2 regions of the Vulcanococcus sp. DEBay_Sum29NL08_54 genome follow, and region 1 is predicted to be linked to the other one. Evidence: riboswitches for the same ligand, from Rfam matches in the RefSeq annotation. Region 1 holds a riboswitch; the other holds the start of a gene.
The links. Region 1 has a riboswitch for cobalamin ahead of QZ186_RS02425 (HupE/UreJ family protein). Riboswitches for the same ligand answer to the same signal wherever they lie in the genome.
Positions count from the first base shown of each region.

Region 2: another riboswitch for cobalamin. It lies ahead of QZ186_RS00040 (HupE/UreJ family protein); the one in region 1 lies ahead of QZ186_RS02425 (HupE/UreJ family protein).

Region 1 is NZ_JAFMNJ010000004.1:34,287-46,494, forward strand. Features, by position in the region: gene hisIE (bifunctional phosphoribosyl-AMP cyclohydrolase/phosphoribosyl-ATP diphosphatase HisIE) at 1-581, opposite strand, end outside; gene QZ186_RS02375 (6-carboxytetrahydropterin synthase) at 627-1,103, shown strand; gene QZ186_RS02380 (hypothetical protein) at 1,142-1,567, shown strand; gene QZ186_RS02385 (M23 family metallopeptidase) at 1,651-2,109, shown strand; gene QZ186_RS02390 (metal ABC transporter permease) at 2,128-2,919, opposite strand; gene QZ186_RS02395 (transcriptional repressor) at 2,951-3,352, shown strand; gene QZ186_RS02400 (metal ABC transporter ATP-binding protein) at 3,349-4,047, opposite strand; gene QZ186_RS02405 (hypothetical protein) at 4,091-5,044, opposite strand; gene QZ186_RS02410 (metal ABC transporter substrate-binding protein) at 5,074-5,958, opposite strand; gene QZ186_RS02415 (hypothetical protein) at 6,117-6,629, shown strand; gene QZ186_RS02420 (GTP-binding protein) at 6,691-7,842, shown strand; cobalamin riboswitch at 7,843-7,985, shown strand; gene QZ186_RS02425 (HupE/UreJ family protein) at 8,012-8,587, shown strand; gene QZ186_RS02430 (hypothetical protein) at 8,653-8,793, shown strand; gene QZ186_RS02435 (Fur family transcriptional regulator) at 8,794-9,267, opposite strand; gene QZ186_RS02440 (lysylphosphatidylglycerol synthase domain-containing protein) at 9,289-10,227, opposite strand; gene larC (nickel pincer cofactor biosynthesis protein LarC) at 10,224-11,423, opposite strand; gene QZ186_RS02450 (hypothetical protein) at 11,423-12,061, opposite strand; gene QZ186_RS02455 (hypothetical protein) at 12,068-12,208, opposite strand, start outside.
Region 2 is NZ_JAFMNJ010000001.1:507-5,884, forward strand. Features, by position in the region: gene QZ186_RS00010 (CIA30 family protein) at 1-396, shown strand, start outside; gene QZ186_RS00015 (hypothetical protein) at 399-782, shown strand; gene ilvD (dihydroxy-acid dehydratase) at 779-2,455, opposite strand; gene QZ186_RS00025 (hypothetical protein) at 2,498-2,794, opposite strand; gene upp (uracil phosphoribosyltransferase) at 2,820-3,491, opposite strand; gene QZ186_RS00035 (pentapeptide repeat-containing protein) at 3,547-4,083, shown strand; cobalamin riboswitch at 4,089-4,237, shown strand; gene QZ186_RS00040 (HupE/UreJ family protein) at 4,262-4,852, shown strand; partial or broken gene QZ186_RS00045 (GTP-binding protein) at 4,855-5,378, shown strand, end outside.

The DNA of each region.
Region 1 (12,208 bases):
CCCGCCATCTCCTCAGGACTGTTGTCCTTGCAGGCCATCACGAACTCGGCGCTCTCCTCACCGATTTTTTTGAGGATCCGGTTATCGCCGCCCTCGAGCAACTTGTTGGTGTAGCTGCCGGGTTCCGGCTGGTCACGGCGCCCTTCGATCACCCGCATCAATTCCGTGCAGACATCGGCGGGCGGGGGAGCGGCGCCGGCACCACCAGCCGTCGGGCTCGGTCCATCGTCATAGAAGCAACTGCGCGCTCCGGTGTGGCAGGCCACATCGCCGCGCTGCTCAATCGTGAGCAGCAGCACGTCGGCATCGCAGTCGTAGCGCAGGCCGCGCAGGGCCTGGGTATGGCCACTGGTGGCACCTTTGTGCCAAAGCTCCTGGCGGGAGCGACTCCAGTAGTGCACTTCGCCCGTGGCCAAGGTGCGCTCAATCGCCTCGTGGTTCATCCAGGCGACCATCAGGACCGCCCCGTCGAGCCAGTCCTGAGCCACCGCCGGGATCAGGCCGGCCTCGTTAAAACGAAGGGAGCGAATGAAGGCCGGATCTGGGGCCTGAAATGATGCCTGCAAGGGCTGCCGATCCATCTACCCCGATCCTCCCTCAAGACCCACATCCAGCATTCACCGGGGATGACCGCCGCCTACACCTGCAGCAAAACCTTTAGCGGCTACCCCTGTTGCCACCGGCAGTGGAGGCACAGCGGCCATTGCCGCTTTGTGCACGGCTACAGCCGCAGCTTTTGTTTTTGGTTCCAGGCCGAGGAGCTGGATGAAAACGGCTTCGTGGTGGATTTCTCGAGCCTGAGCGAACTGGAGAAGCAACTGAGGCAGCAGTTTGACCACACCTTTTTGGTCAATGCGGACGACCCGCTGCTGGCGCAATGGCAATCCCTGCATGAGCAGGGGGCCCTGGATCTACGGGTGATGGAGAACGTCGGCATGGAAGCCAGCGCAGCCCTGGTCTGGGACTGGGCCAACAAGCTATTGAATGCCCGTGATGGCGGCCGCAGCTGTTGCTGGAAGGTCGAGGCCCGTGAAAACGAGAAGAACGCCGCCTGCTACTCCGCCGTCCCGACGTGGTTTAGCAACAAAGCCCAGACCATCTGATTCATCGGCACCAGGATGGCGCCATCGCAGGAGCGCCGATGGTCCGCAGTCCTGAACGCCAGGCCGAGACCCAGACATTCATCGCATCGAGCTGCTCGGCCCCGCCCAAACGCGTGGCGATTGGCATTGCCCCGCTGGGAATCGTCTCGATCGGCATCGTGCCCATGGGCGTGGTGAGCATTGGCGTCGTGCCCATGGGCGTCGTCAGCCTGGGGGTGGTGGGAATGGGCGTACTCAATGCCTGCATCGTGGGCATGGGAGTTGCCGTTGCTGGGCTGAACGCCATGGGGCTTTGGACGTGGAGCCCAGACCCAAGCCAGGCCCATGCCCACCGGCCTGCCGCCAAGGAACTCACCATCTATCCCAGTCAGCAGCAGGCGCTGGATCAAGCCAAAACTCTTGGCTGCAGCGGCGCCCATCGGATGGGCTCTGGCTGGATGCCCTGCAGCGCTCATCCGGACTGAAACCCGAACCTGTCGCATAGACGACATTCAAGTCTCAGGGGTCGTAACTTAAGATCCGCTTTCGATTTCACGAAAGCTTTTTCTTGCCCGTCGCACTCCTGGTCCCCGCGCTGCAGTTGCTGAATCCCATGCCAGGGGTTGTGACCCAAGACGCCCACGCCGAGCACCCGGCCCTGGACATCGCCTGTGCGGTCGGAACACCGGTGCGCGCCGCCCACGACGGAGTGGCCAGCGTGATCCGCAGCCACACCCACGGCAACACCGTGGTGCTCGTGGGCAACAACGGTCTAGAGACCAGCTACAGCCATCTGCACAGCGCCCAAGCGCCCGGGACCTACAAGCGGGGCGACCTGATTGGCCATTGCGGCAACAGCGGCGCCTGGACCACCGGGCCCCACCTGCACTTCGAGACCAACCGCCCCGCACTGCTGAGCAACCTGGACACCAGCTTCTACAGCGAGGTCGCGCAGGAGCAAGCCAAGCCGGCGGCCAGCCTCACAGGGACGGGTGGTTCACCGGCCGCCCTGGTGAAGCAAGACTGAAAGCCCCCCGCCCGTTGATCAGCGGCGCAAGAGCGGCAACGGCAGGGTGGCCAGACAGACAACACCGATCACAGGACCGGGCGGCAGGTTGACCGCATCCTGAACCGCCAACAGAAATCCTCCCCCGCAGAGGAGCAGTCCCCACAAGGAGGAGCGCAGCAGGGCCTGCCGCAAACTCCTGGCCTTCGGCAAGGCCAAGAGAGCAGGTGCTGCCATCAGGCTCACCACCAAGACAATGCCCACGGCGCTAATCGCGCTCACCACCGCCAGCGCGGTGACCAGTGTCAACAGCAAGCGCAGGGCCGAGACACGCAGCCCAGCAGCCTGGGCCCCAACGGGATCCACCCCGAGATAGACGTACTGGCGATAGCGGCCGGCGAGCACGCCGACGATCAGGACCAAGGCAATGAGGCTCTGCAAGAGCTCCCTTGGACCAGCCGCCAGAAGATCCCCAAACAAGATCGCCTCGAGATCCACTCGGACCCCGAGCAAGGGAATCAGCAGGACCCCCAGCCCCAGCGATCCCGCCAAGACGGCATTGAGCACGGCCTCCCGATTGCGATCGCCCTGGGGCAGAAGCCCCGTGAGCCGCTCAGCCAGCAGCGCGAACACCACGCCACTGATTAATCCGCCGAGGCTTGGTTCCAGCCCCCAGAACACGGCGAGCACCAGTCCTGGCAGCACCGCATGGGAGATCAAATTGACCTGGAACAACCGGCGCTGCACCAACAGAGCCGTTCCGGCCAGGGGACAGAGCACGCCCACCACCAGGGCGATGCTGAAGGGCAAGAGCCACCAGGCGTCAGCCATAGGATCTGGACCCCATCCAAACTGGACGCGCATGCCCCCCCAGGTTGCCGGCATCACGGAGCGGCAGCAGCTGATCATTCAGCACCTGGAGGACGCCGAGCAAGAACTGTCGGGACAGGAGCTGCATGCCCAGCTGCGGAGCAGCCACAGCCCCATGGGACTGGCGACGGTTTACAGGCACCTGCGCCAACTCCAGCAACGGGGACTGATCCGCTGCCGGCATCTGCCCAGCGGCGAAGCCCTCTTCGCTCCGTTGGGGCGGGACGAGCATCACATCACCTGCGTGGACTGCGGCGCCACCGCGGTCCTCAACCATTGTCCTGTTCATCACGTTGACCTCGAAACCGAGGACAGCAAAGGGTTTTCGTTGATCTTTCACACCCTGGAGTTCTTCGGACTGTGCGAGAGCTGCCAGTCCCGTCAAAGCGACTAACCACAGCATTGATGCCCAACCCTGAGGTCGCCCAAGGAGCGCCGTACCGCCTCGGGCGGACCTTGGGCAAGCAGCGCTCGATCCAAGACCAGCACTTCGTCGTAGGCATCCAGATCAGTTCCCCAGTCATGGCTGCTCACCAGCAGGGTCAATCCCGCATCGCAGAGCTGACGCATGACCCGCAGCAAATTGGTGCGCGATGGGGGATCAATCGCAGCGCAGGGCTCATCGAGGAGCAACAGCTGGGCTGGCTGCAACAACGTGCGCGCGAGCAGCGCCCGCTGCTGCTGACCGCCGGAGAGTTCATCCAACCGTCGTGAACCCAAGCCAGCCAGACCCACCCGCTGTAAAACCGCCTCCACATCGCAGCAGCCCGGTCGACGCCCGAGAAGACGCCCCAGGGCAACCAACTCCTGGACCGTGATTGGGAAACTCCAATCAATGGCTCCGCGTTGCGGCATCAGCGCAATCTCTCGACGGGCCAACGCAGGGGTGAGGGCCAAACCAGCCAACTCCAGGAGGCCGGAGGTGGCTGGAAGTTGCCCCTCTAGGGCATGCAACAACGTGCTCTTGCCTGCTCCATTGGGGCCAACCAAAGCCGTTAACGAGCCGGACTTGATCGTGAAAGAGACGTCATCGAGAACCAGTTGCTGGCCGCGATGAACGCAGAGGTTTTGAACGCGAAGCAAAGCCATCCAGCCTCTAGAGCTCAAGCTAGTCGGATCGCTAGAAAAGCCCCTAGAAGCGGAAAGTCACACCAGTACCGATGTGGTGCTGAAATCCAATTCCCCAGCCTTCACCAGCCTGGGTGCTGTACACGGCCTGCCAGTGGGCAAAGCCAACGACTGACGTGGTGAAGGGATACTCGAACTCAATCTCTCCACCCCAATCCGTACGCTGCGGAAGGTTGGCGTAGCGGCCGGGTGTGTAGAACCGTGGACCAGCTGAGAGCGTCACATTCAGCAGGTCGTAGTTAAAACCAAACCCACCCCAGGTATCGGTGTAGTTGCCCAAATAGGTTCCATCACTATCCCAGCCCGTGTTGTTGACTGCAGACACAAACAGTCCATCCACAACACTCTCCAGGCCATCACCCAAGGCGAAATTGACGTCGCCATCACCAAAGGCGTAGAGCACACCCGCCTGAATCTCATTCCTCAAACCCAACTGATCCTCTAGACCATCCAGGGTTTCAGTTCGAGTGATGTAGTACGGCTTCCAGGTTGCCTGGAAGGAAAGGTTGCTCCAGGGTTGATAGCGAGCGGTGAGATAGCCCTTAATGTCCGTCCTGCGCCATGGACTGGCAGAGGTAAAGGACTCACCCTCGTGCTCTTCATCAGCATGCCCCCCATGGGCATGAACCTGGCCATAAAAATGCTCAGCCTCACCCCAGACAAAGGCTGGACCAATCGCCGCCTCGATCGCAAAACTGCCCTGGTTCTTGAGCCCCCACTCCAAAACCGTTCCATAAAGACCATCGATGGCGTAGTGCCTGGGCGGCCCCTGCAAATTGTTCTCCAGACCACCGTGTCCCTCGATGGTGATCACAGGGGAGGCCTTGAATTCGCCAGGCTTTAGCTCCTCGCCAGTCGCTCCGCCGTGGGCGAAAGCGGGGGCCGAGAGCAACAGAGCACAGCCCACACCAAAGGGGAGGCACCTCAAGGGCAAGAACAGCGAACGGGGGCCAATCATCTAAGGAGATCAAAGCGAGGATTCGACAGTCAGCGAGACGAGCGAATCGCCTTCCAACGGACGACGAGTGCGTGAGCGGCGGAGCGGTCACAGCGTCCACCCTGGGCATCAACCAAGGTGCAGACATTGGAGACGAACGTGGCGACGTAGGTCTGTCCCTTGGCGACGCCATCAACCACCAAGTGCTGGCGATAAATCGGAATCCCCGAGGTCTTACTGATGCGGCGCAAGGTTTTTGAGTTGGCCTTGGACTCCGAGAACAGATACTTCGTTCCCGATCCCTTCACCGCTTGTGTGATCTCACCCAAACTGCTGGGACGCAGCGGGCCGCCTGAGGCAAAGGAGCGCATCAAGGGCACATAGCGAACCTGGTAGCGCCGGGCCAACGCGGCAATCGCATCGTGCTCAGTCAGCACCACACGATGCCCCTTGGGCACCGTCGCGAATTGCACGGCAGCCCATCGATCCAACTGCTGGAGCACGGAGGCCACTCGAGCCGCGCGTGCCTCAATCGCCGGGCGGGCCGTGGCCGTCACCAAGGTCTTGAGTTCAGAGGAGACCACCCTCGTCATCGCCACCGCCTGGAGCGGGTTGTGCCAGACATGCGGATCACGCGATGGACTCAAGGGGACCGCCCGTTCGGCCACCTTGACCGTGCGCTTGAGCTTCCCGACACGCTCGAGGGCAGGACTTAACCGATAGCCGTTCAAGAAGACCAGAGAGGCCGACTGAATCGCTGCTCGGTCCCTGGCGTTCAGGCGGTAGTCGTGTGGATCGGCTCCAGCGGGCACCAGGCAGGCGACAGAAGCACTCGATCCCGCCAGCACACCAACGAGGTCGCAAAGAATGCCGTTCGCTGCAACAACCGAGGGGGAGGCCTGTGCAGCACTGGCCTGCGGAGCAACGAGCGTCAATCCACTTGCAACAGCCGCAAGCGCCAAAGAACGCGCCAAACCCACCCCGCAGCTCCGGAAACGATAACGGTTCTCAGTCTCGGGTTAAGGGTTGGCCCGTTGCCGTGTTGGCCATTCCTGATCAGCCTGAAACCAACTCCCCGCCCTCTCGAGAGCCGATGTCCTTCCCACGTCGCTCAGCCGTCCATGCCGCGGCACTCGCCAGCGGCCTACTCGCCCTCGCCGCCTGCCAATCGCCCAGCGCAGACCAGTCCGCAATGAGCGGCCCGCAAAAAGAGGTCTATGCCTACAACGAGGGAGCCATCACAGCCCTGGAAGGCCATCTCCTGGCCGCGATCGAGCTCTCTCCCGATCGCTTTGATCCTGAAGATGACCACGACCATGAGGCCCTGATCAAACAGACCCGGGCGACCGCCACGAGCTACACCGACGCTCTGCAGAGCATTCAGGCCGATCTCAAGGATGGCCCCTGCAAAAGCGCCCAAGCGGCCTACCTCAAGCTCGAGCAACAGGAACTCGGCGTGATTAACGCGATGCTCGATGCCCTCTCCGATGGCGATGGCGCTGGAGCCAAAGCCGCGGCCAAGACCTACAAGGACCTCACCAGCTCAGCCGAAAGCCAAACCATCGACCAGACCTATCTGAAGGCCTGTGGCTTGAGCAGCGTCTAAAGCTGCAGGCCACGTCCCAGACTGAGGGGATCGATCCCAGCCGCAGCAAGCCGCCTTCACCATGAGCAGCAGCCTGATGGAACAGGCCCCTAGCGGGCTTCCCGTGACCATCCTCACGGGCTTCCTTGGCGCAGGAAAAACCACGCTGCTCAACCACATCCTCAGCAACCAGCAGGGCGTCAAAACCGCTGTGCTGGTCAACGAGTTTGGTGAGATCGGCATCGACAACGACCTGATCATCGCCACCGGCGAGGACATGGTCGAACTCAGCAATGGCTGCATCTGCTGCTCCATCAATGGAGAGCTGCTGGACGCCGTCTACCGGATCCTCGATCGCCCAGATCCGGTCGACTATCTGGTGGTGGAGACCACTGGACTGGCTGACCCGCTGCCGGTGGCCATGACCTTCCTCGGCAGCGATCTACGGGATCAGACCCGGCTCGACTCGATCATCACCCTGGTCGATGCTGAGAACTTCAGCGACGAGATCCTCGATGGGGAGGTGGCCCGGGCCCAGGTGGTCTATGGGGACATCCTTCTGCTGAACAAGTGCGACCTCGTGAGCGAGGAGCGCCTCACTGCGGTGGAAGACAAGCTGCGGGAGATCAAAACCGATGCGCGGATCCTGCGCTCGGTCAAAGGGGAGGTCAATCTGCCGCTGCTGCTCAGCGTGGGCCTCTTCGAAAGCGACAAGGTGGCTGCGCAGCAAAACCACGACGACTGCGACCACGACCACGGTCACTGCGTCCATGAGCACGACCACGATCATTCCCACGACCACCAGGACCACAGCAACTGTGATCACGACCACGGGCACTGCGAGCACGACCACGGTCATTCACACGATCACAGTCACGATCACGGGCACTCCCACGACCATTCCCACGCGGATCACCTCGCCATCGAGGGATTCACCTCCCTCTCCTTCAATGCCGAGGGGCCCTTTTCCCTGCGGAAGTTTCAGAACTTCCTCGACAACCAGCTGCCTGCGGGGGTCTTCCGGGCCAAGGGAATCCTCTGGTTCAACGAGAGCAGCAAGCGCCACGTCTTCCACCTGGCCGGCAAGCGTTTCTCCATCGACGACAGCGAGTGGAGCAAGCCCAGCGACCGCAAAAACCAATTGGTCGTGATCGGCAAAAACCTCGACCACGCCAAGATCCGCAAGCAACTTCAGGCCTGCGTCGCCAAAGATGCCGGCAAGGGCTTCTCCTGAAGCGATAATCCGAGCAGCGGTTTCCTGGACCCAGCCCAGGAAGGCAACGAGGAAAGTCCGGTGTGACTCCGGCACTGTCCCGCAGCTGTGATGGGAGCGCCTGCTCCTCAGTCAGAACGCTCGCCGCCCTCCACCCCCAACCTCAGCACCGGCGCGGACCGGATCTGCCATGAACTCGAAACTGACCCGATCGCTGCTGAGCAGCACTGCAGCTGGACTGGGACTGAGCCTGCTCTCCATGCTCCCGGCCGGTGCCCATGGCAGCGCCGACCATGGCGTCATGGGTGGCGCCCTGCACCCCCTGCTCGGACTGGATCACCTGCTGATGCTGGTGACCGTCGGTCTCTGTGTTGCCCAGGCCGGGCGCCCGTTGCTGACCACTGCCGTTGCTGGCGCGCTGCTGGGTTCGATCGTGGGCAGCTTTGGCGGGCAACTACCCGGGGCTGAAGTGCTGGCAGCACTGGCAATCTCGGCTGTTGCTGCCGTGCTTGTTCTGGTGCTGCGCGGTCACTGCGGTCGTTCGATCCTGGCCCTCGCCGTTGGCGGGGCCGTCGCCCTGCACGCCATGCTCCATGGCCTGGAGTCCAGTGGCAGCTCCTTCTGGTGGATTGGCGCCCTGCTGAGCTCCGCTGCGGTGGTGGGCGGCAGCGCCTGGCTGAGCCAGCGGCTTGACCGCAAGCTGGCCAGCCTCGGGGCCGGGCTGCTGGTGCTGGCCGGCGGTCTGCTGGCGATTGCACCCCTCTGAGCTGCAGCATCCGCGACAGCAGAAGCGAAAAACGCCGTTATGGTGTGTCGAACCGCATCCCCCGGATGGCCGAGTTCACTGCACTCACAACGGTTCTGGGGCTCGTCGGTCTGATTTTCTGGCTCGCCACCGACTCGGACGATGACAACGGCGGCGGCGGTTTGATGCAACCGTCGCTCGTGCCGGTCCGGGTCAACCGCCGCTGATCAAACCTCGTCCTCCTGCTGGGAACAAGCGGGACAAAGCGCCCGCACGTTCAAGACGCAGTTGAGCAGCTGAAAGCCGTGTAGAGCCGCTGCTTCACCGCCGGCCTGAAGCACCGCTTCGCTTTCAAACTCCTCGGTGTGTCCGCAGCGGGCACAGACCAAGTGGTGGTGGTCCCGGTGGGCCTCATCACTGGCCAGCTCAAAGCGCCGGCCCCCTTCGGGCAGCTCCAATTCGCAGAGCAGCTCCATCGAGCTCAGTAGCCGCAAGGTGCGATACACCGTGGCCAGGGAGACCCGCTCCTCCGCCTTCAGCAGGCGCTGATGCACCTCCTCGGCACTGAGATGACTCCCCTCGCCCAGGCGCTCAAACAGGGCCAAGACCCGTTGCCGCTGGGGCGTCAGACGCTGTCCGCGGTCATGCAGCGAGCTGCGTAAGGCATCGGCCTGCACCGGGGAGACGGGACCAGCGGGCAAGACGCTCTCTCAGGGCACTTCTCAACAATACCCACTGTTGCGAAGTGCCGCCAGGTCCCGGCGGGCAGCGGCGGCCATCAGACAATCCGCCAGGGACACCACGAGCCTGTAGCTCAGGGCCACCGCCAGCAGGGGGGCCTCGGGGACCGACACCGCCAGGCGCAGCACCAACACCGCCTCAAACACCCCCAGCCCCCCAGGGGCAGCAGGCACCACCAGCCCAGCCGTCCAGGCCAGGGCGAACCCGGACAACCAGCCCCACCAGCTCAGTTGAACGCTGAGGTCAAAGGCTTGAACGCAGCAGGCGAAGCCTCCGAAGCGGCAGAGAACAAAGACCAACTCCGCCAGCAGGGGCAGCCAGGGATAGCCCGGCAAGCGCAGGCTCCCTGGGTTCAGGCCGGCGGGATCAACCTCCAGGGCTTGGGCGCGGCGGCGCTCCAGACCCTCCAGCAGAGGGTTTAACCAACGCGGTACCAGGGCCAGCAAAGGCAGCAGGCCCAACAGACCCAGCCCTCCCCCCAGGGCCACCAGGGCCAAGGCCGCCGCCGCCATCAAAAGCGGATCCAGCAGGACGGTCCCCAGGGCCTGCCGACCACTCAGGGGTTGGCGGCAGGGTCCACCAGCGCGCAGGGCCCGAACCCGCGTGACCAGATGCCACACCCCACCTGGCAGGTACTTGCGCAGATTCGACTCGAGGAAGAGCAGCAGCACAGGCGTCCAGCGCGGTGCCGCACCGAACCAGCGCAGCACCACTCCCCACGCCAAGCCATTGACCACCAGGCTCAAGGCACTCAGCCCGAGGCCCAAGGCGAGCCAGAGCCAGGACTGACGATCCAGGCTGAGCTGCAAGAGCTGGCTGCCATGGGAGACCACAGCCGTCAGAACAAAAGCAAAGCTCGCCGCACTCACCCAAAGCCGGGCGCCCCCAGGCAGAGAGAGCCCCCTCAGCCGCTGGATCACGGCTGCTCCTCCAGCCAGCGGAGCAGCTCTGCGCGCAGCTGATCCAGGGGCAGCTGCCGCTGCTGCGCCAAGGGAATCAAGTCCTCCAGTTCCGGCTTGCAGAGCGCGCTGCCATCGGGGCGGATGGAGCGCTTGAAGCGCACGGGCCCCCAGGGCGTCTGCCGCTGCTCGATCTGCCGAGGCAGGGCCCAGCGCTGCTGCTGCTGCTCACGCACCCCCAGGCTGCTGCCATAGCGCCACCAGATCGCCCGCAGGGCCTCCGCCTGCTCCGGCCAGGCCAATGCTGTGATCAAGCTGCCCGCGCGTCCCTTCTTCATCACGACCGGCTGGGCAAAGACCTCCAACGCCCCGGCCTCCCGCAGGGCCTCCTGGAGGAAGGCCACATCCTCCGGGGTGGCATCGTCGATCTGGGCCTGCTGCTGCACAACGGTCTGCAACTCGGGCGCGCTGCTAGCGGGGACATCCGCCTCAGCCAGGAGCAGGCGCAACTGATTCGGGCGATCCAACTCGCGCGTGCCCAGCCCGATCCCCAGCCGGCTCGGACGCAGGGACGGCGCCGGCGCGAAGCACTCTGCCCAGGCCACCATCAGGGCCAATCCCGTCGGCGTCGTCAATTCCGCTGCAGGAAAGCCCGCACTCGTGGCGAGCGGAACCCCATGGCGCGTGGCCAGCTCCAGCACCGCGGGCACCGGCACCGGCAGCAGGCCGTGGGCACTCTTGACCTGGCCATGGCCAGCGGGTGGAGGACTGCAGATCAGGCGCTCAACCCCGAAGTGCTGCAAGCCAGCGCAGACGCCGACCACATCCACCAGGGCATCCAGGGCCCCCACCTCATGGAAATGCACCTGCTCGGGCGGGTGGCCATGGACCGCGCCTTCCGCCTCCGCCAGCACCCCAAAGGCCCTCAACACCGACTCACGGAGTGCCGGCGGCCAATCGGCTGCCTGAATCTGCTCTTTGAGGCTCGCCCAGTGGCGATGGGGGGGCTGCCGCTCCAGCAGCTCCACCTCCAGATGCAAGCCACGCAGTCCTGCGCTGCGGCGCTCCTCCAGCTGCAGGCGATAGAGCCCAGCCAAACCCAAGGCCGCCAGGGGTTGGTGGACCACCTCCTCAGGCAGTCCGCAGTCGAACAGGGCCGCCAGGAGCATGTTCCCGGCCAATCCCGTCGGGCAATCCACCACCGCCAGGGATCCCATCAGGCCTCCTGCAGAAGCTGCTCCGCGCTGGCCTGAAGCTGCTCGCGGTGCTGCTCCAGCCACTGCTGCACCTCGCGGCGGGCGCGACGCTGCTCGTTTTGCGCCGTCATCACATCGTGTCCGGAGAGGCCCCAGAGCCGTCCCAGCAGAGCCCGGTCATCGGCGCCGCCGCGGGAGCCGCCGTACTCGACGACCTCCGCCACCATCCCCGCCAGAAGCACCCGGCTCCAACGCCGCAGATCCTCCAGCGGCATCTTCACCTGGGCGGGAGGTTCCAATTCGGTGCTGCCGTTCACGCGCAAACCATGGCGCAAACAGGCGCGGCTGCCCACCAGAACCTGCTTCACCGGCAACTGGTTCTCTGCGGCCAGCAGCAGGTGTCCGGCCTCATGCACAGCAATCCGTCTCAGCCGAGAGCGACCCAGACCAAAGGGCAGGGCCTCGGCCAGCAGATGGCCCCCCAGGCCACCAAAGCGAGCTGCATCCAGCGTCAGGGCCGTCAGTGCCCCACCGGCCGCTCCGGCAATCAGCCAGGGGGAGAGGCCCAGCACAGGGCCCACAACGGAGACAACACTGATGCCCGCGACAGCAACACCGGCCCGCAACGCCGCCGTTGATCCCTGATCGGAGCTGGCCAGACGCACCTAGCGGCGAGCACCGCGGGGACCGCCGCGACCGCGGCCGGCCCGTTGGGGCACAGGAGCAATGACTTCGTGGTTCTCAACCTGCAGGGTTTGACCCTCGCGGCGCAGATCCAATGAAACGAAGTGGCGCAGATGGGCGGG
Region 2 (5,378 bases), on a different contig from region 1:
GTGAGCTGCCGCTCAGCGGTGCTGGATCCACCGCTGGATCTCTCCTCCTACGGAGCCCTCGAGCTCGAACTCGATGGCGATGGTCGCCGCTACAAGCTGGCCCTGGCCAGCCGTGATGGGGTGGCCGGCCTCACGGAACTGATCCCAGGTGGATTGCGTTGGGTGGCGGAGTTCTCCACCCGGCCCAACGGCACCTCTGTGGTGACGATTCCCTTTAGTCGTCTCACCCCCAGCGTTCGGGCCACCCCCGTTGGCCTGCCCCTGCGCTTTGATCCCGCACGGGTGACCAGAATTCAGATCTTGCATTCCAAATTTGGAGACATGGGCGGCCGTAATCCCGGCTTCCGGCCCGGTGCCCTGCGCTTGCTGCTCCGCTCGATCCGAGCCGTGGCCTGACTGTGGACCTCGAACCCCTCCTGAGCGAATTGGCCAAGGCCGCCGATGTCTGCCTGAAGCCCTATCGCCACGCCCTGCGTTTCAGTGGCGAACCGCCCTCCACCGTCGGGGACTGCAGTGATTGCTGTCTCTTGATCGAAGCGCGCGACACCGATGGGGTTCGCCACCCTGATCGCGATCTCGAGCTGGAGATCTACCGCAGCGGCGACGAACTAAACCTGATGCTCAGCATGGTGGCCGATGAGCAGGCACCCATGCTTTGGCATGGCAGCCATCCCGTCTGGATGCAAGCGAACTCAGGGGAGCGCTGCGAACGCCCCAGCGCCGGCGCCCCCCTTGAAGCCCTCTGCAGGCGAATTCGCGCCTTGATTGCTGGCGAGGCCTAGAGGTCAGGCTGGTCGGTCACAGCACCTTTGCTGCTGGAGCTCACCAGCCGGGCGTACTTACCCAAAACACCGGTGCGGTACCTCGGCTCAGGCTTGCTCCAGGCGGCCCGGCGGGCGGCCAGTTCGGCGTCATCAACATTGAGTTGGATCAGCAGTTGGCTGGCATCAACGGTGATGCTGTCGCCCTCCTGGACCAGACCGATGGTTCCGCCCACGGCCGCCTCGGGCGCCACATGGCCGACCACCAGTCCAAACGAGCCCCCGGAGAAGCGTCCATCGGTGATCAGGGCCACGGAATCCAGTAAGCCCTGGCCCACGATCGCGGCGGTGGGGCTGAGCATCTCGCGCATGCCGGGGCCACCCACGGGACCCTCCTGTCGCACCACCACCACGTCGCCTGGGTTGATCTGCTTATCGAGGATGGCGGCCAGGCAGGTTTCCTCGCTTTCAAATACGCGGGCGGGGCCGGTGATCACCGGATTCTTCACCCCGCTGATCTTGGCCACGGCACCCTCTTCGGCCAGGTTGCCCTTGAGGATTGCCAGGTGGCCCTTGGCGTAGAGCGGATTGCTCAGCGGCCGGATCACGTCTTGGCCGGCTGGGGGCACCGCGGGAACATCGGCGAGCACCTGCTTGAGGGTTTTGCCCTCGATCGTTTTGCAATCGCCGTGGAGCAGACCGGCATCCAGCAGCAGCTTCATCACCTGGGGGATGCCACCGGCCTGGTGGAGATCCACGGTGACGTAGCGGCCGCTGGGCTTGAGGTCGCAGATCACGGGCACCCGTTGGCGGATGGTCTCGAAGTCATCGATCGAGAGATCAACGCCAGCGGTGCGGGCCACGGCCAGGAGGTGGAGCACGGAGTTGGTGGAGCCGCCGACGGCCATGATCACGCTGATGGCGTTTTCAAAGGCCTCGCGGGTCATCAGATCGCGGGGAAGGATGTTGGCCTTGATCGCCTCAGCCAGCACCTCCGCGCTGCGGGCAGCGCTATCGGCTTTTTCAGGATCTTCGGCAGCCATGGTGGAGCTGTAGGGCAGGCTCAGGCCCATGGTTTCGAAGGCCGCACTCATCGTGTTGGCGGTGAACATGCCGCCGCAACTGCCGGCGCCAGGGCAGGCGTTCTTCTCAATGGCCGTGAGCTCCTGCTCGTCGATCCGTCCACCGCTGAACTGACCCACCGCCTCAAAGGCACTCACAACGGTGAGGTCGCAGGCGCCGAGCTTTCCGGGTTTGATCGTGCCGCCGTAGACAAAGATTGAAGGGATATTCATCCGCGCCATGGCCAGCATGGCCCCAGGCATGTTTTTGTCGCAGCCGCCGATGGCGAGCAGCGCATCCATGCTCTGACCGTTCACGGCTGTCTCGATTGAATCCGCGATCACCTCGCGGCTCACCAGGGAATACTTCATCCCTTCGGTGCCCATCGAGATGCCATCACTCACGGTGATGGTCCCGAACATCTGGGGCATGGCACCCGCCGCGTGAGCCGCATCCTCAGCCCGGCGGGCCAGATCGTTGAGGCCCAGGTTGCAGGGCGTGATCGTGCTGTAGCCGTTGGCGATGCCGATGATCGGTTTGTTGAAGTCAGCGTCTCCAAAACCGACAGCCCGCAACATGGCGCGGTTGGGGGAGCGCTGAATGCCCTGGGTGATCGCGGCGGAGCGAAGCATGGCTGCGGGGTTGTCTTCCCAGCAACCTACCGAGGAGCCCTGTCAGCTCTGGGGGCTCAGCCCCTCGAGCTGCCTGCGAACGTCTTCGATCGCTTGGTTGAGCTCTTGAACCTTGTCCTGGAGTTCAACCTCCCGGACCACCGGGCGGTCGCTGTTGGGGTCAAAGGCTTGATCGTCGTGATCGGCCAGCCGACTTAGGCGCAGGCTTCGCTGTTGCCGGGTGTTTTGCTGGCGCCGCTCAGCCTCGGAATAGAGCCACCAGGCAAAGCCAGCGGCACCGATCACAGCACCAACCAAGAGGGTGCTCAGAGAACCTGAACCGCCGTCTCGGTTGGACATCGCGTGGACCTGCTTTGAAGTTGCCTCAGCCTACGAAGCCTGACTGCGGCCTGCCATACAGACGGTCGCCAGCGTCACCTAAGCCAGGAACGATGCGCTGCTGATCGTCCAACTCGGCGTCGATACAGCCGGTGTAGATGGTCAGATCGCTGTAGCGCTCACCGAGGGTTTTCAACCCGGGACTGGCGGCAAGGGTGGAGATCACCCGCACCCGTTGGCCAGTCACCCCCTTGGTCTCCAGCTGTTCGAGCACGTTCAGGAGCGTTCCAGCAGTGGCCACCATGGGTTCAAAGACCAGCACCCCTGCATTGGCGGGGATGGTCTCCGGAAGACCGTTGAAGTAACACCGGCAGCGACCGCTGGCCTCATCCCGTTGCAGGCCCATGTGGGCGACGGCAGCGCTAGGGATCACCGACTTGGCTCCGTCCCATAGCCCCAATCCAGCTCGGAGGATGGGCACAGCCAGTACCGGAATCGAACCGTCAACGATGGTCCCTTCCGTCTGGGCCAGTGGTGTCTGCACCTGCACCCGCTGGTAAGGAATCCAGTCCCGCATGGCCTCATAGGTCAACCATCGACCCAGTTCGGCCATCGCCGTTGCAAAGAGGGGCTGAGGGGTCTCTCGATCCCGCAACACGGTCAGCCAATGGCCAATGAGGGGATGGGGAGGGACCACCACCCGAAGGGTCTTGCTCATCGGTCGCGCTCCGGTATCCGCCTGCAATAACTTGAGCGCCCAAGTTAAAGCTGCAGTGCGGAACCTCGTTGCGCTCATTCAGTTGCTCGTGGCCCGCTCATTGAGCACCCTCGCCCTCGGCGTTGTTCTGCTGCTGGCCTCTGTTCTTCCAGTGGCCTCCCCGGCCTTGGCGATTACCGCCCCCGAACTACGTGGTCAGCGCAGCGCTCAGGACCTGCAACCGGACATGCACGGCCGAAACCTTCAGCAGCAGGAGTTTCTAAAAGCCTCCATGGAGGGGTTTGACCTCAGTGAGACCGACCTGCGCGGGGCCGTGTTCAACACCGCCAATCTGCAAAACGCCAACCTCTCGGCGGCTGATCTCGAGGATGCCGTGGCCTTCGCCACCCGCTTTGACAACGCTGACCTCAGCGGTGCGGTCTTTCGCAACGCGATGCTGATGAACAGCAAGTTCACCGGCGCGGTCATCGAAGGCACGGACTTCACCGACGCGGTTCTGGACCTTCCGCAGCAGAAGGCCCTTTGTGCCCGGGCCAGCGGCGTCAATCCACGTACGGGTGTCGATACCCGCGAAAGCCTGGCCTGTCGTTAATCAGCGCTTAGGCTCAGTGCTCCGGTTCTTCGGGGGATCAGCCCGAGGAGGAAACGGGGAAAGTCCGGTGTAATTCCGGCGCTGTCCCGCAGCTGTGAAGAGTCCTGTCCCCAGGGCTCCAGTCAGAACGCCCGCCGGTTCACTCCCATTAATCACCTGGCGCGGACCAGTCCTATTGATGTTCAAGCGTTTCGGGGCCCCTGCGCTCCTGCTGGCTTCCCTCTCTGCCGCGCCAGCTCTGGCCCATCACCCGATGGAGTCCATGGCGCTGGTTCCCTCACCGGTGAGTGGATTGATCAGTGGTCTGGCCCACCCGCTGCTGGGGCCTGACCATCTGCTCTTTCTGATTGCCCTGGCCCTGGTCGGCTTTCAACGCTCCATGCGTTGGACCATGGCGTTGCTGCTGGTGGGCCTCAGCGCCACGGCACTGGGTCTTTGGTTGCCCGGTCTGCCTGGTGCCGAGGCACTGGTCTCCCTCTCCCTGGTGGTCGAGGGCCTCGTGATCGTGGGCCGTCTTCCTGCCCTCAGCTTGATTCCCGCCTTCGCTCTGCACGGTTATGTGCTCAGCGCCTCGGTGATTGGCTGGGAGTCCACCCCCATTGCCTTCTACCTGCTGGGTTTGTTGCTCAGCCAAGGCGCTCTGTTGACCCTCTCCCTCGTTGGCCTGCGTCGCTTCAGCCAGGAGCTCCCGCTGAGCCAGAAACAGCTCCTCGCCGGTGTGATGGTCGGCATCGGCGCCGCCTTCACCTGGACCGCGCTCGTCGCCTGACCATGACTGTGGCACCCGCATCACGCCTCCCGGTCACGGTGGTGACCGGGTTTCTTGGCGCTGGTAAATCGACACTGTTGCGTCAGCTGCTGGTCTCCAGTGGCCTGCGGCTTGCCGTTCTGGTGAACGAGTTTGGTGAGGTGGGGATCGATGGCGATCTGATTCGCAGCTGCGGCTTTTGCCCTGAGGATGAGCTCGACGGACGGGTCGTTGAGCTGGCCAACGGTTGCCTCTGCTGCACCGTCCAGGACGAGTTTCTGCCGGTCATGCAGCAGTTGCTGCAGCGCGCTGACCAACTCGATGGAATCGTCGTCGAAACCAGTGGCCTCGCCCTGCCCGTGCCCCTGGTGCAGGCCTTCCGCTGGCCCGAGATTCGCACCAAGACCCGTGTGACGGGCGTGGTGACCGTTGTCGACGGTGAGGCATTGAGTGGCGGAAGTGTCGTTGCCGATCCCAGTGCCCTCGAGGCCCAACGACAGGCCGATCCAAGCCTGGATCACCTCAGTGACATCAACGCGCTCTTCGA